One region of the Actinomadura rubteroloni genome, then DNA from elsewhere that is predicted to be linked to it. Evidence: predicted binding sites of a transcription regulator. Region 1 holds the regulator's gene; the other holds the start of a gene.
What was found. Region 1 encodes LexA, which represses DNA repair genes until DNA is damaged. Its sites were predicted from a motif close to TCGAACANNTGTTCGA; they were not measured.
Positions count from the first base shown of each region.

Region 2: a site for LexA is predicted at 1,219-1,234, ahead of BTM25_RS30700 (SAV_6107 family HEPN domain-containing protein). Genes of this name have one in related genera too.

Region 1 covers NZ_MTBP01000004.1:23,314-30,345, forward strand. The annotation lists gene BTM25_RS24370 (long-chain-fatty-acid--CoA ligase) at 1-824, opposite strand, end outside; gene leuS (leucine--tRNA ligase) at 1,164-3,659, shown strand; gene lexA (transcriptional repressor LexA) at 3,827-4,516, opposite strand; gene BTM25_RS24385 (LysM peptidoglycan-binding domain-containing protein) at 4,712-5,263, shown strand; gene nrdR (transcriptional regulator NrdR) at 5,495-5,965, shown strand; gene BTM25_RS24395 (vitamin B12-dependent ribonucleotide reductase) at 6,077-7,032, shown strand, end outside.
Region 2 covers NZ_MTBP01000002.1:435,962-442,993, reverse strand. The annotation lists gene BTM25_RS13445 (alkaline phosphatase D family protein) at 1-479, shown strand, start outside; gene BTM25_RS13440 (hypothetical protein) at 557-805, shown strand; gene BTM25_RS13435 (hypothetical protein) at 864-1,094, shown strand; gene BTM25_RS30700 (SAV_6107 family HEPN domain-containing protein) at 1,373-1,900, shown strand; gene bldD (transcriptional regulator BldD) at 2,288-2,782, opposite strand; gene pyrR (bifunctional pyr operon transcriptional regulator/uracil phosphoribosyltransferase PyrR) at 3,203-3,808, shown strand; gene BTM25_RS13415 (aspartate carbamoyltransferase catalytic subunit) at 3,805-4,746, shown strand; gene BTM25_RS13410 (dihydroorotase) at 4,743-6,029, shown strand; gene carA (glutamine-hydrolyzing carbamoyl-phosphate synthase small subunit) at 6,026-7,032, shown strand, end outside.

The DNA of each region.
Region 1 (7,032 bases):
GTCAGCAGCGCCCAGTACATCGTCGGGACGCCCGCGAAGACGTTCACCTTCTCCTTCACCATCAGCGCGACGGCCTGCTTGGCGTCGAACCGGGGCAGCAGGACGAGCGTCCCGCGCCGGAACAGGCCGACGTTCATCATGCAGGTCTGCCCGAAGATGTGGAAAAGCGGCAGCGCGACGAGCAGCGTGTCGTGCAGCGTCTTCTCGAACAGGCTGTCGGAGACGATCGCGTTCATCAGCAGGTTGCCGTGCGTCAGCTCGGCGCCCTTGGGCTGCCCGGTGGTGCCGCTCGTGTAGAGGACGACGGCGGTGTCGTTGGCGTCGGTCTGGACGGCCTCGAACGTCCCGGGCTGCCCGCCGATCGCGGCGAGGAACGGCTCGGCGCCCTCGATCGGGGACGCGGTCGCGGTCGGGTCGGCGGGCATCAGGAAGAAGTGCTCGCAGGCGTCGGTCTCCTGGAAGCCGGCGAACCCGGCCTCGCCGAGCGGGAGCTGCGGCGTCCCCTCGAAGCAGAAGAACGCCTTCGCCTCGGAGTCGGCGAGGTGGTAGGCGATCTCGCGCGGCTTCAGCAGGACGTTCAGCGGCACGACCACCACCCCGGCCTTGAGCGCCCCGAAGTACACCATCGGGAAGTACGGCACGTTGGGCGACGCCAGGGCGATCTTGTCGCCGGGCCGCAGGCCGCGCGCCGCCAGCAGGTTCGCCACCTGGTTCGCGACCGTGTCCAGCAGCGCGTACGAAAGCCGTGTGTCGCCGAGGACGACCGCGTCCCGGTCGGGCGTCTCGCGGGCCGCGTCTTCGAGAAGGACGGAGAGATTGAGCATGGCACTCCTCGTACCGGGTGGTGTCACCAGGCGGTTACTACTGGCGAGTGTACGAACCGTAGTGCTCATCCTGATACATAAGTTGCGGCCGACGCCATATGTGGTGCTTGCTTGACATCAAGGTTGTGACCATCCGGTCGGTTCGGTGGCCGTTATCGACCGCGCGACGGCCTTGCCCCTGCGCTAGTCTTGTTGTATGCGGACCACGGCCCTCCTTCTTCGACCGCCGCGCTGAGCCCTACCCGGCGAGCGCGGCGACCCCTCCTGTGCGAGGGGTTCTTTCATGTCAGGGCATGTCCGTGCAGGCCCCTCAACGACCGGAACCAGTGGAGCAGCGACGTGAGCAGCGACGAGACCTCGCGCAACGACCAGGCGGCCGACGGGTACGACCCGCGGGCCGTCCAGGACAAGTGGCGGGACCGCTGGGCGCGGCTCGCGCCCCACCGGGCGGGCGGCCCGGACGACCCGCGCGAGCGCCGCTATGCCCTGGACATGTTCCCCTACCCGTCCGGTGACCTGCACATGGGCCATGCCGAGGCGTTCGCGATCGGGGACGTGTCCGCCCGCTACTGGACGCAGCGCGGGTACAACGTCCTGCACCCCATCGGCTGGGACTCCTTCGGCCTGCCCGCCGAGAACGCCGCGATCAAGCGCGACTCCCACCCCGCCGAGTGGACGTACGCCAACATCGAGACCCAGGCCGAGTCGTTCCGGCGCTACGCCCCGTCCTTCGACTGGACGCGGCGCCTGCACACCTCCGACCCCGAGTACTACCGTTGGACGCAGTGGCTGTTCCTGCGCTTCTACGAGCGCGGGCTGGCCTACCGCAAGGGCGGGCAGGTCAACTGGTGCCCCAACGACCAGACCGTCCTGGCCAACGAGCAGGTCGTCGGCGGCCACTGCGAGCGCTGCGGCGCGCTGGTGGAGCGGCGCGTCCTGACCCAGTGGTACTTCAAGATCACCGACTACGCCGACCGGCTGCTGGACGACATGGACCAGCTCGAAGGCGGCTGGCCCGAGCGCGTCCTGCTGATGCAGCGCAACTGGATCGGCCGCTCCACCGGCGCGGACGTGGACTTCGTCATCGAGGGCCGCGCCGAGCCCGTCACCGTCTACACGACGCGTCCGGACACGCTGCACGGCGCGACGTTCATGGTCGTCGCGGCCGACGCGCCGCTGGCCGAGCAGGTCGTCGCGCCCGAGCAGCGCGCCGCGTTCGAGGCCTACCGCGAGGAGGTGTCGCGCGAGAGCGAGATCGAGCGGCTGTCCACCGAGCGCGAGAAGACCGGCGTGTTCCTCGGCCGGTACGCGGTGAACCCGGTGAACGGCGAGCGGATCCCGGTGTGGGCGTCGGACTACGTCCTGGCCGAGTACGGGCACGGCGCGATCATGGCGGTGCCCGCGCACGACCAGCGCGACCTGGACTTCGCGCTGAAGTTCGGGCTGCCGGTCCGCGTCGTCGTGGACACCGGCGCGCCCGACCCCGCGGCGACCGGCGTCGCCACGCCCGGCGAGGGCACGCTGGTCAACTCCGGGCCGGTGGACGGCCTGGGCAAGGCCGACGCCATCGCCCGGACGGTCGAGCTGCTGGCCGAGCGCGGCACCGGACGCGCCGCCGTCAACTTCCGGCTGCGCGACTGGCTGGTCTCGCGGCAGCGGTTCTGGGGCTGCCCGATCCCGATCGTGCACTGCCCGGCGTGCGGCGAGGTGCCCGTCCCCGAGGACGAGCTGCCCGTGCGGCTGCCCGACGACCTGCGCGGCTCGGACCTGGCGCCCAAGGGGACGTCCCCGCTGGCCGCCGCCGAGCAGTGGGTCAACGTCGACTGCCCGAAGTGCGGGGGCGCCGCCAAGCGCGACTCCGACACGATGGACACCTTCGTGGACTCGTCCTGGTACTACTTCCGGTACTGCTCGCCGGACTACACCGACGGGCCGTTCGACGTCGAGGCCGTCCGCCGCTGGATGCCCGTCGACCGCTACACCGGCGGCGTCGAGCACGCGATCCTGCACCTGCTGTACAGCCGGTTCTTCACCAAGGTCCTGTACGACATGGGCCTGGTGGACTTCACCGAGCCGTTCAAGCAGTTGCTCAACCAGGGGCAGGTCGTCAACGGCGGCAAGGCGATGTCCAAGTCGCTGGGCAACGGCGTCGACCTGGGCGAGCAGATCGGCGAGTACGGCGTGGACGTCGTCCGGCTGGCGATGCTGTTCGCCGGCCCGCCCGAGGACGACATCGACTGGGCCGACGTGTCCCCGCAGGGCATGGCGAAGTTCCTGTCGCGCGTGCACCGCGTCGCGTCCGAGGTCGCGTCCGCGCCCGGCGCCGACCCCGCCGCCGGGGACCGCGAGCTGCGCCGCGTCACGCACCGGACGATCGAGGAGGTCACCGGGCTGGTCGAGGCCACCCGGTTCAACGTCGCGATCGCCCGGCTGATGGAGCTGGTCTCGGCCGCCCGGCGCGCGATCGACTCCGGGCCCGGCGCCGCCGACCCGGCCGTCCGCGAGGCCGCCGAGACCGTCGCCGTCCTGCTGTCGCTGTTCGCGCCCTACACGGCCGAGGAGGCGTGGGAGCGGCTGGGCCGCACCGCGCCCGTCGTGACGGCCGGCTGGCCCGCGGTGGACCCGGCGCTGCTCGTCCAGGAGTCGGTGACGTGCGTCGTGCAGGTCGCGGGCAAGGTCCGGGACCGGCTGGACGTGGCGCCCGGCATCGACGCGGGCGAGCTGGAGGCGCTCGCGCTGGCGTCCGAGCGGGTCGTGGAGGCCCTGGCCGGAGCGGAGATCGCCAAGGTGATCGTCCGCGCGCCCAAGATCGTGAACATCGTGCCGCGCCGCTGAGCACGCGCGAAAGCCCCGTCCGGGACGTCCGGGCGGGGCTTTCGCGTGTCCGTGCTCGGGGACGGAATCACGGGGCCGTTCGGGGCCGTCGCACTGGACGGTTTGTCAATGCGGGAAAGATTTCGGTCCGCCGGACGGGAACGCCGTGGTATGTCAGGATTCTCCCGTCACATCTTGCGGAGAACCGCGACCACACGTCCCAGAACCGACGCTTCGTCACCCGGAATCGGGTCATACGCCGGGTTCTGCGGCATCAACCAGATATGGCCGTCCCTGTGCTTCAGCGTCTTCACGGTGGCCTCGCCGTCGATCATCGCGGCGACGATGTCGCCCTGCTCCGCGACCGGCTGCTGCCGGACGACCACCCAGTCGCCGTCGGCGATGGCCGCGTCGATCATCGAGTCGCCGGTGACCTTGAGCAGGAAGTGCGTGCCCTCGCCGACGAGCTGCTTGGGCAGCGTGAAGACGTCCTCGACGGCCTCCTCGGCGAGGATCGGGCCGCCCGCCGCGATCCGGCCGACGAGCGGCACGTACGCGGGCGCGGGCCGCGTCCCGGCCGGCTCGGCGCCGTCGACGTCCTCGGCGGTGCGCACCGGCGTCGCGCCCGGCACCCGCACCTCGACCGCGCGCGGACGGTTCGGGTCGCGCCGCAGGTAGCCCTTGCGCTGGAGGGTGCGGAGCTGGTGGGACACGCTGGAGGTGCTCGTCAGGCCGACGGCCTCCCCGATCTCGCGCATCGACGGCGGGTAGCCGCGCCGCTGGACCGAGTCGCGGATGACCTCGAGGACCATGCGCTGCCGCTGGGTCAGCCCGCTTCCCTCGCCGGAACCGTCGGGCAGCTCCCGGGCCTTGCTCATCGCTCGTCGCCTCCAGGCGGTCGGATCCGTCACTCCTCGTCCAGGGAACGCTACCGCCTCCACGACCGATGATCAAACAATTGTTCGAAGAAGATGCTCGCCTTCCCCCACTGCCGTGCGATAGAACATCGTACACACGTTCGATCGAAAATGCATTCGAAACGTCGGGTGCGGACCGGTCGCGGAGGGGCAGAGATGGGTGATTCGCTCCAGCGGGGACAGGTGGCGGTGTGCGGCGGCGGCCTCGTCGCCGGGCACGAGGAGCGCGGTGCTCCCGAGGACGGCGCGCGGCGGGGGTTCCCGCGCCGCCGGGGGCATCTGCGACTGATCATCGGCGGGCGCGGCGAACCGCTGGCGGACGTCCCGGCGTTCGTGGCGCCCCGCGTCGTGCGCCGGGCCGAGGCGCGGGCCGTGAGCCGGCCGGAGGGGCGGCCGGGGCTGCGGCTGACGCGGCGCGGACGGATCGTCGTCGGCGTCCTCGCGGCGGGGGTCGCGCTGGCCGTGCTGTGGCCCGTCGCCGGCGCGCTGCACGCCGGGACGCCGCCGAGCCCGCGGCCCCGGCCCGTCCGGGACGCCGCCCGCACCGCGACGGTCGTCGTGGGCGAGCGCGACACGCTCTGGGACATCGCCGTCCGGGCGGACCCGCACGGCGACCCGGGCGCGACCGTCCGGCGGATCCGCGACCTCAACGGGATGTCGGGGTCGATCGTCCAGCCCGGGAGCAGGTTGCGGGTCCCCGCCCGCTGACCCGCGCGGCGGGAGTAAGTTGCTGCGCCGGCGCGACACGCCGGAATGGTGCGCGCGAGGTCCGATGTGATCAGGGTCTACGCGCGGGACGCCAGGTCAGAGTTGCGTAGCGTGCGTCGGCGCCCTACGGTTGACCACAACATCTAGTAGTCGACGCGGTATCATTAACCACAGATTGTGGTCGTGTGACGTCCGTGTGACGCGGCCTTGCGTCAGGGGAGAGGAAGACACGTGCACTGCCCGTTCTGCCGCAACCCCGACACCAAGGTCATCGACAGCCGCTCCGCCGACGACGGGGCCGCCATCCGGCGGCGCCGCTCGTGCCCGGAGTGCGGCAAGCGGTTCACGACCCAGGAGAACGTGCTCCTCATGGTGGCCAAGCGCAGCGGCGTCACCGAGCCCTTCTCCCGGGAGAAGATCATCGCGGGGGTGCGCCGGGCCTGCCAGGGGCGGCCCGTCGGCGAGGACGCGCTGGCCCAGCTCGGCCAGCGGGTCGAGGAGGCGCTCCGGGGGACCGGCTCGGCCGAGATCCCCTCGCACCAGGTGGGCCTGGCGATCCTCGGGCCGCTCGGCGAACTCGACGAGGTCGCCTACCTGCGCTTCGCGTCCGTCTACCGGTCCTTCGAGTCCCTGGACGACTTCGCCCGGGAGATCGAGGACCTGCGCGGGCGCACTCCTGGAGAACACGCGCCGCCCCGGTGAGCGGCGGATCGGCACAACAGCACTGAGAACGGACAGCCCGGGGACGCCATCGTCCTCCGGGTTCAATCGTCCTGGACAGGACCCGGCGGGAGGGTCCGGAGGGGGAAGCCCATGACCGAGACGGTGAGCGGATCGTCGGCCCGGCGCGGCAAGGGAGGCCGCAAGGGCCTCAAGGTCGAGCGGATCTTCACGACGGAGGGCGTGCATCCGTACGACGAGATCCGCTGGGAGCGGCGCGACGTCGTCATGACCAACTGGCGCGACGGCTCGGTCAACTTCGAGCAGCGCGGCGTCGAGTTCCCCGACTTCTGGTCGCTGAACGCGGTCAACATCGTCACGTCGAAGTACTTCCGCGGCGCCGTCGGCACGGCCGCGCGCGAGTGGAGCCTGAAGCAGCTCATCGACCGCGTCGTCCGTGCCTACGTGGACACGGGCCTCGCGGAGGGCTACTTCGCGTCCTCGGCCGACGCCGAGATCTTCGAGCACGAGCTGACCTACGCCCTGGCCCACCAGCTCTTCAGCTTCAACTCTCCCGTCTGGTTCAACGTCGGCACCAAGTCCCCGCAGCAGGTCTCGGCGTGTTTCATCCTGTCGGTGGACGACACGATGGAGTCGATCCTCGACTGGTACAAGGAGGAGGGGATCATCTTCAAGGGCGGGTCGGGCGCCGGACTCAACCTGTCGCGGATCCGCTCGTCCAAGGAACTGCTGTCGTCCGGCGGGACGGCGAGCGGGCCGGTGTCGTTCATGCGCGGCGCGGACGCGTCCGCCGGGACGATCAAGTCGGGCGGCGCGACCCGCCGGGCCGCCAAGATGGTCGTGCTGGACGTGGACCACCCCGACGTGGCCGAGTTCATCGAGACCAAGGCGCGCGAGGAGGACAAGATCCGCGCGCTGCGCGACGCCGGGTTCGACATGGACCTCGGCGGCCGGGACATCGCGAGCGTCCAGTACCAGAACGCCAACAACTCGGTGCGCGTGTCCGACGAGTTCATGCGCGCGGTCGAGGAGGACGGCGAGTTCGGGCTGCGGTCGCGGCTGAGCGGCGAGGTCATCGAGAAGGTCCG
Region 2 (7,032 bases), on a different contig from region 1:
ACCGGTGGGGCGACTACCAGACCGAGTTCGCCGAGATCAACGCGTTCATCAACGCCTACGGGCTGGGCGCCAAGATGGTCGTGCTCAGCGCGGACATGCACGCCATCGCCGCCGACGATGGCCGCAACTCGCGGATCGGCGCGGTCGAACTCGTGGCCGCGCCGCTCGACCAGACGTCCAGCGGGTCGGGGACGTGGCAGATCGGGCCGATCGTCGCGCCGGCCGGCACCGGGCAGTTCGGCCATGTCCAGGTCACGGACGCCGGGGACACGATCAAGGTCGAGTTCACCGGCCGCGACCACACGGGACAGGTGCTCGCCCAACTGGCGAAGACGTTCGACGCGACCGGCTTCCGCCCCGAACCGGACACCACCACCAAGGTGTGGACGGACGACGACGTGTGGGCGCGGCCGACCGTGCGCGTGGGAGCGTCCGCGCAGGCCGACGTCCGCGTCTGGCAGGGCGACACGTGGACCTGACCGGCGGAGAGGAGGAAGCGCCGTGCCCCTAGTGATCATGAGGACGTCCGAGCCGGACGTCCCGGAGACGGAAGCCGATGAATGAGCCGATGACGCCGCCGCCCGGCGTGATCATCACGGCCCGGGACATCTACGACAAGCTCGTCGCCCTGGGCGGCAAGGTGGACGGGATGCTCACCACCTTCGAGCAGATCCGCGCCCAGCTCGCCGACCATGAGCAGCGGCTGCGCGCGAGCGAGCGGTGGCGGTACGCGCTGCCGCTGTCGGTCGTGCTCGGGCTGCTGTCGGCGGTGGCGTCCATCGTCGCGGGTCTCGCCGGGTCCTGACCGGGCCGCCGCCGCGCCTCGCCAGGGGCGCGGCGGCGGCCTCTTTTCGGAGGTTCTGATGTTGGACAGTGTCGTTCGCACGGTCGTGCCGTTCCTGGCCGGGGTGCTGATCTCGCTGGCGGCCCGAGCGGGGTTGGATCTGCCCGCCGGGCCGGTGGGCGAGGTGCTGACCGGGGTGTTCGGGGCCGTGTACTACGTCGTCGCGCGAGCGCTGGAGCGGCGGTGGGCGGTTGCGGGGCGTGTGCTGCTCGGTGCGGGTGTCGTGCGGCGGGTTCCGCGGTACGAGTGATGTTCGATCGAACAGGTGTATTGCCTGGTCAGAAGGGGTCCTCGGGGGAGTCGGTGGCGATGGGACGCGGTGTCCGTTCGAACATATTGACGAATCGTCGCGGGGGCGGTTAACTGGTGTGGCATCGAACTTTTGTTCGATGTGGCGCGATACTCGCGGATCGCGCCAGGGCCAGCGGGTCCGCCGCCGTATGCGCGACGGCGGTGGACCCGGCCGGCCGGGCAGGGAGAGGGGAAGCTTCCTGCCCGGCCGGGCGCCCGCGCCCGGAAGGAGGCACCATGTCCGGAACGACACACGACACGACCGTGACCCGAGGCGCCCACGCGCCCGCGCGGCCCGGACCGGCGCCGAGTGCGACGCCGAGCCCCGCGCCGAGTCCCACGCCGAGTCCACGCCCCCGTCCCGTCCCGGCCCCCCGTCCGGCGCACACGGCCGTCGGCCAGTTGCACGCCGCGCGGCGGAGCCTCGCCGAGGCCGCCGAGGCGACCTCGCCCGCGCTCCGGTACGTCCACGCCCACATGGCGGCGCTGCGCGCGGCGGCGGCCGTGCTCGCCGCGTCCGAGCCCCTGGAGACCCATCGGCGCGGACGGCCGCGCAGCGTGTGGGTGCTGCTGCCCGAGGCCGACCCGGCGCTGCGCGAATGGGCCGCGTTCTTCGCGGCGGGCGCGGACAAGCGCGCCGCCGCCGAGGCCGGCCTGCCGCGCGCGGTGACGCCGCGCGAGGCCGACGAACTCGTCCAGGACGCCGACGTGTTCGTCTCCCTGGTCGAGGACACGCTCGGCGTCCCGGGCCAGGCGATGTTGTAAATCTCCCGGCGCGGCGGCTCGTCCCCGCGCCGGACGGACGCGCGACCACGGCATCGCTTCGCGATCTTCGGCCTGGGAGTTCGGCCGGGGCGAGCACACGCTCGCCCCGTCGTTCAGCGCACGCGGTCGCCCGGCCCCGGCGCCATCGCGGCGGACGCTCTGCCGCGCGGCGGCTGAGGTGGCCCCGGCGGGCCTGGTCGTCGTGTGGCGGGACGGCTCGCGTGGTGGCCGAGGTCGTCGGTTCGTGGCCCGGCGGCCGGTTCATCCCCCCGGACCGGTCGTCATTCCGGCCGGGGGCGCGGGTTCGCCCCTTGGCCCGCGCCTCCGGTCCCCGCGAACGCCGGGGGCGGGGACGGATCGGATCCGTCCCCGCCCCCGGCGAACGCGCTAGAAGGACTCGACGGCCCGGCGGGCCTCCGGGTCCAGGACGCCCCAGCCGATCAGCTCCTCGGTGAGCTCGGTCGGGGACTTGTCGTAGATCACGGCGAGGGAGCGCAGGTCCTCCTGACGGATCGAGAGGACCTTCCCGTTGTAGTCGCCCCGCTGGCTCTGGATCGTCTGGGCGTAGCGGGCGAGGGGCCCGGCCTTGTCCTTCGGGAGCTGCTGCAGGCGCTCAAGGTCGATCACGAGCTTGGGCGTCGGCCCGAGCGGGCTCGGCGCGGCGCCGCCGGGCAGCAGCTCCGAGACCGGCACGCCGTAGAAATCGGCGAGCTCGGCCAGTTTCTGCACGGTGACGGCTCGGTCGCCCCGCTCGTACGAACCCACGACGACGGCCTTCCAGCGCCCTCGCGACTTCTCCTCCACTCCGTGCAGGGACAGGCCCTGCTGGGTGCGGATGGCGCGCAGGCGCGCACCGAGAGCCTTAGCGTATTCAGACGGCATTTCGCGGCCCCCCAGGCTCACTTTCATCGTCGTTCAACGGCCCCGGTTGATCGCGGCGGATCGTCCCGGGGGGAGACAGGTCAGGGGGCCGGTTCGGGCCTCTAGAGACTGCCTCCAGGGATGGTTACGGACAGTGACGGTAAAACGGGGACGGCCGAAGGTCAAGCCGATTGGAAAAAAGCGGTCGAATCCGCTGCTCTTCCCGGGGTCATGCGGTAGGGCGCCGGGCGCCCGTGCGCACCGTCCCGGCGGCCCGCCCGCACGCCGGCCCGTGTCCGCTCTGTATACCCACGTGTGACGCCTCTCACCAGGCAAGACGGTCGGACGCCGGGTGCGGGGCGGTCCGGGGCCCCTGCTACCGTGAACGGGACAAGGCGTCCTTTAAGACCCGTCCTGTGAGGCGGGAAAGGGGGTTCGGCGGTGAATGCTGCCTTCCGCGAGCCCGGTTCCGGGCGTGCGGCCGACGGTCCCGGGGCCAAGGCCGTCCTGGAGGGACCGGACATCCGGCGCGCACTGACGCGCATCGCGCACGAGATCCTCGAACGCACCAAGGGCGGCGACGGCGTCGTCCTGCTCGGCATCCAGACCCGCGGCGTGACGCTCGCCGAGCGCCTCGCGGGCGCCCTAGAGGAGGTCGAGGGCCGCGCGTTCCCGTGGGGCTCGCTCGACGTGACCATGTACCGCGACGACCTGCGGCTGAAGCCCGCCCGCGCGCTCGGCCGCACCGAGCCGCCGCCCGAGGGCGTGGACGACCGGGTCGTCGTGCTGGTGGACGACGTGCTGTTCTCCGGCCGCACCGTCCGCGCCGCGCTCGACGCGGTGAACGACCTCGGCCGGCCCCGGGCGGTGCAGCTCGCCGTCCTCGTCGACCGGGGCCACCGCGACCTGCCCATCCGCGCCGACTACGTGGGCAAGAACCTGCCGACGTCGATGCGCGAGACCGTCCGCGTGCTGCTGGCGGAGAACGACGGCCGCGACGCGGTCCTGCTCGGACCCGTCGCCGGAACCGCCGAGGAGGACGAGTGAACCGCCATCTGATCTCGGCGGCGGACCTGACCCGCGACGACGCGCTGCTCGTCCTCGACACGGCCGAGGAGATGGCCCAGGTCGCCGGCCGGACCGTCAAGAAGCTCCCGACGCTGCGCGGCCGGACGGTCGTCAACCTGTTCTACGAGGACTCGACCCGCACCCGCATCTCGTTCGAGGCCGCCGCCAAGCGCCTGTCCGCCGATGTGATCAACTTCTCGGCGAAGGGGTCCAGCGTGTCCAAGGGCGAGAGCCTGAAGGACACCGCGCTCACGCTGGAGGCGATGGGCGCGGACGGCGTGGTGATCCGCCACGGCGCGTCCGGCGCCCCGCACCGGCTGGCGAGCTGGGTGCGCGGCAGCGTCGTGAACGCGGGCGACGGCACGCACGAGCACCCGACGCAGGCGCTGCTGGACGCGTTCACGATGCGCCGCCGCCTCGGCGACCTGGACGGCCGCCGCGTGACGATCGTCGGGGACGTCCTGCACAGCCGCGTGGCCCGTTCCAACGTGCTGCTGCTGGCCACGCTCGGCGCGGAGGTCACGCTGGTGGGGCCGCCGACGCTGTTCCCGGTCGCGGTCGGGTCGTGGCCGTGCGAGATCTCCTACGACCTCGACGCGGTGCTGCCCAAGAGCGACGTCGTGATGATGCTGCGCGTCCAGCAGGAGCGGATGAACGCGGCGTACTTCCCGACCGTCCGCGAGTACAGCCGCCGCTACGGCCTGGACGCGCCGCGCATGGCGAAGCTGCCCGAGCACGCGATCGTCATGCACCCCGGGCCGATGAACCGGGGCGTGGAGATCGCGGCGGAGGTCGCCGACTCGGTGCGGTCCACGATCGTCGAGCAGGTCGCCAACGGCGTCAGCGCCCGGATGGCCGTGCTCTATCTGCTGCTCGGAGGCTCCGAGCCCGCCATCGGCAAGGAGGTCCCCGCGTGACCGCGTACCTGATCAGGAACGGCCGGATCCTCGGCGGCGAGACGGCGGACGTCCTCGTCCGCGACGGCGTGATCGCGGCGGTCGGCCGCGGCCTGGACGCCGACGGCGCCGAGGTCGTGGACGCCACCGGCCTCATCGTGCTGCCCGGCCTGGTAGACCTGCACACCCACCTGCGCGAGCCCGGCCGCGAGGACGCCGAGACCGTCGAGTCCGGGACGAAGGCCGCCGCGATGGGCGGGTTCACGGCCGTCCACGCGATGGCCAACACCGACCCGGTGGCCGACACGGCCGGCGTCGTGGAGCAGGTCTGGCGGCTCGGCCGCGAGGCGGCGTACTGCGACGTCCACCCGGTCGGCGCGGTCACCAACGGCATCCGCGGCGAGCAGCTCGCCGAGCTGGGCGCGATGGCCGACTCGGCCGCCCGCGTCCGGGTGTTCTCCGACGACGGGCACTGCGTGTCCGACGCGGTGATCATGCGGCGGGCGCTGGAGTACGTGAAGGCGTTCGACGGCGTCGTCGCGCAGCACGCGCAGGAGCCGAGGCTGACCGAGGGCGCCCAGCTCAACGAGGGCGAGATGTCGGCGGCGCTCGGGCTGCGCGGCTGGCCTGCGGTCGCCGAGGAGGCGATCATCGCGCGGGACGTGCTGCTCGCCGAGCACGTCGGGTCCCGGCTGCACGTCTGCCACGTGTCGACCGCCGGGTCCGTCGAGATCATCCGGTGGGCCAAGAGCCGGGGCTGCCAGGTCACCGCCGAGGTGACGCCGCACCACCTGCTGCTGGACGACACCCGCGCCTGCGGCTACGACCCGATCTTCAAGGTGAACCCGCCGCTGCGCACCGCCGACGACGTCACCGCGCTGCGGCACGCCCTCGCCGACGGCACCGTCGACTGCGTCGCCACCGACCACGCCCCGCACCCGGTCGAGGCCAAGGAGACCGAGTGGGCCGAGGCGGCGATGGGGATGATCGGGCTGGAGACGGCGCTGCCGGTCGTCCAGGAGGCGATGATCGAGACCGGCCTGCTGGACTGGGCCGGCGTCGCCGACCGCATGTCGTTCGCGCCCGCGCGGATCGGGCGGCTGGACGGGCAGGGCCGGCCGATCGAGCCGGGCGCCCCCGCGAACCTGACCGTGTACGACACCGCGCCGCGCCGCGCCGTGGACCCGGCCGCGATGACGTCCAAGAGCCGCAACACCCCCTACGCCGGGCTCACCCTCCCCGGCCGGGTCGTCGCCACGTTCCTGCGGGGCCGCCCCACCGTGCTGGAAGGAAAGCTGCAGTGACCGAGACCGCAATCCTTGTGCTGGAGGACGGGCGCGTCTTCCGGGGGACGCCGTACGGGGCCGTGGGGGAGACGCTCGGCGAGATCGTCTTCAACACCGGCATGACCGGCTACCAGGAGACGCTGACCGACCCGTCGTACGCGCGGCAGATCGTCGCGATGACCGCCCCGCACGTCGGCAACACGGGCGTGAACGAGGAGGACCCCGAGTCGTCCCGCATCCAGGTCGCCGGGTACGTCGTGCGCGAGCCCGCGCGGGTCGCGTCGAACTGGCGGGCCACCGGGTCGCTCGGGTCGGCGCTGCGCGACCAGGGCGTCGTCGGGATCGCGATCCCCGGCACCCGCGCGCTGACCCGCCACCTGCGGGACCGGGGCGCGATGCGCGCCGGGATCTTCAGCGGCCCGGCGGTCGCGGACGAGCGCGAACTCGTCGCGCGCGTCCAGGCGGCCCCCGGCATGGAGGGCGCGGACCTGGCCAAGGAGGTCTCGACGCTGGAGCCGTACGTCGTCCCGGCGATCGGGGCGAAGCGGTTCACCGTCGCCGCCGTGGACCTCGGCATCAAGGCGATGACGCCGCACCGGCTGGCCGAGCGGGGCTGCGAGGTCCACGTGCTGCCCGCCGACGTCACCGCCGCCGACATCCTCGCGCTGCGCCCCGACGGCGTGTTCTTCTCCAACGGCCCCGGCGACCCGGCGACCGCCGACGGCGCGGTGGCCGCGCTGCGCGGCGTCCTGACGGCCGAGGTCCCGTTCTTCGGGATCTGCTTCGGGAACCAGATCTTCGGCCGCGCGCTCGGCCTCGGGACGTACAAGCTGCGGTTCGGGCACCGGGGCGTCAACCAGCCCGTGCAGGACCGCGCGACCGGACGCGTCGCGGTGTCGGCGCACAACCACGGCTTCGCGGTGGACGCGCCGACCGACGGCCCGTTCGACACGCCCTACGGCCGCGCCGAGGTGAGCCACGTCAACCTCAACGACGGCTGCGTGGAGGGCCTGCGGCTGCT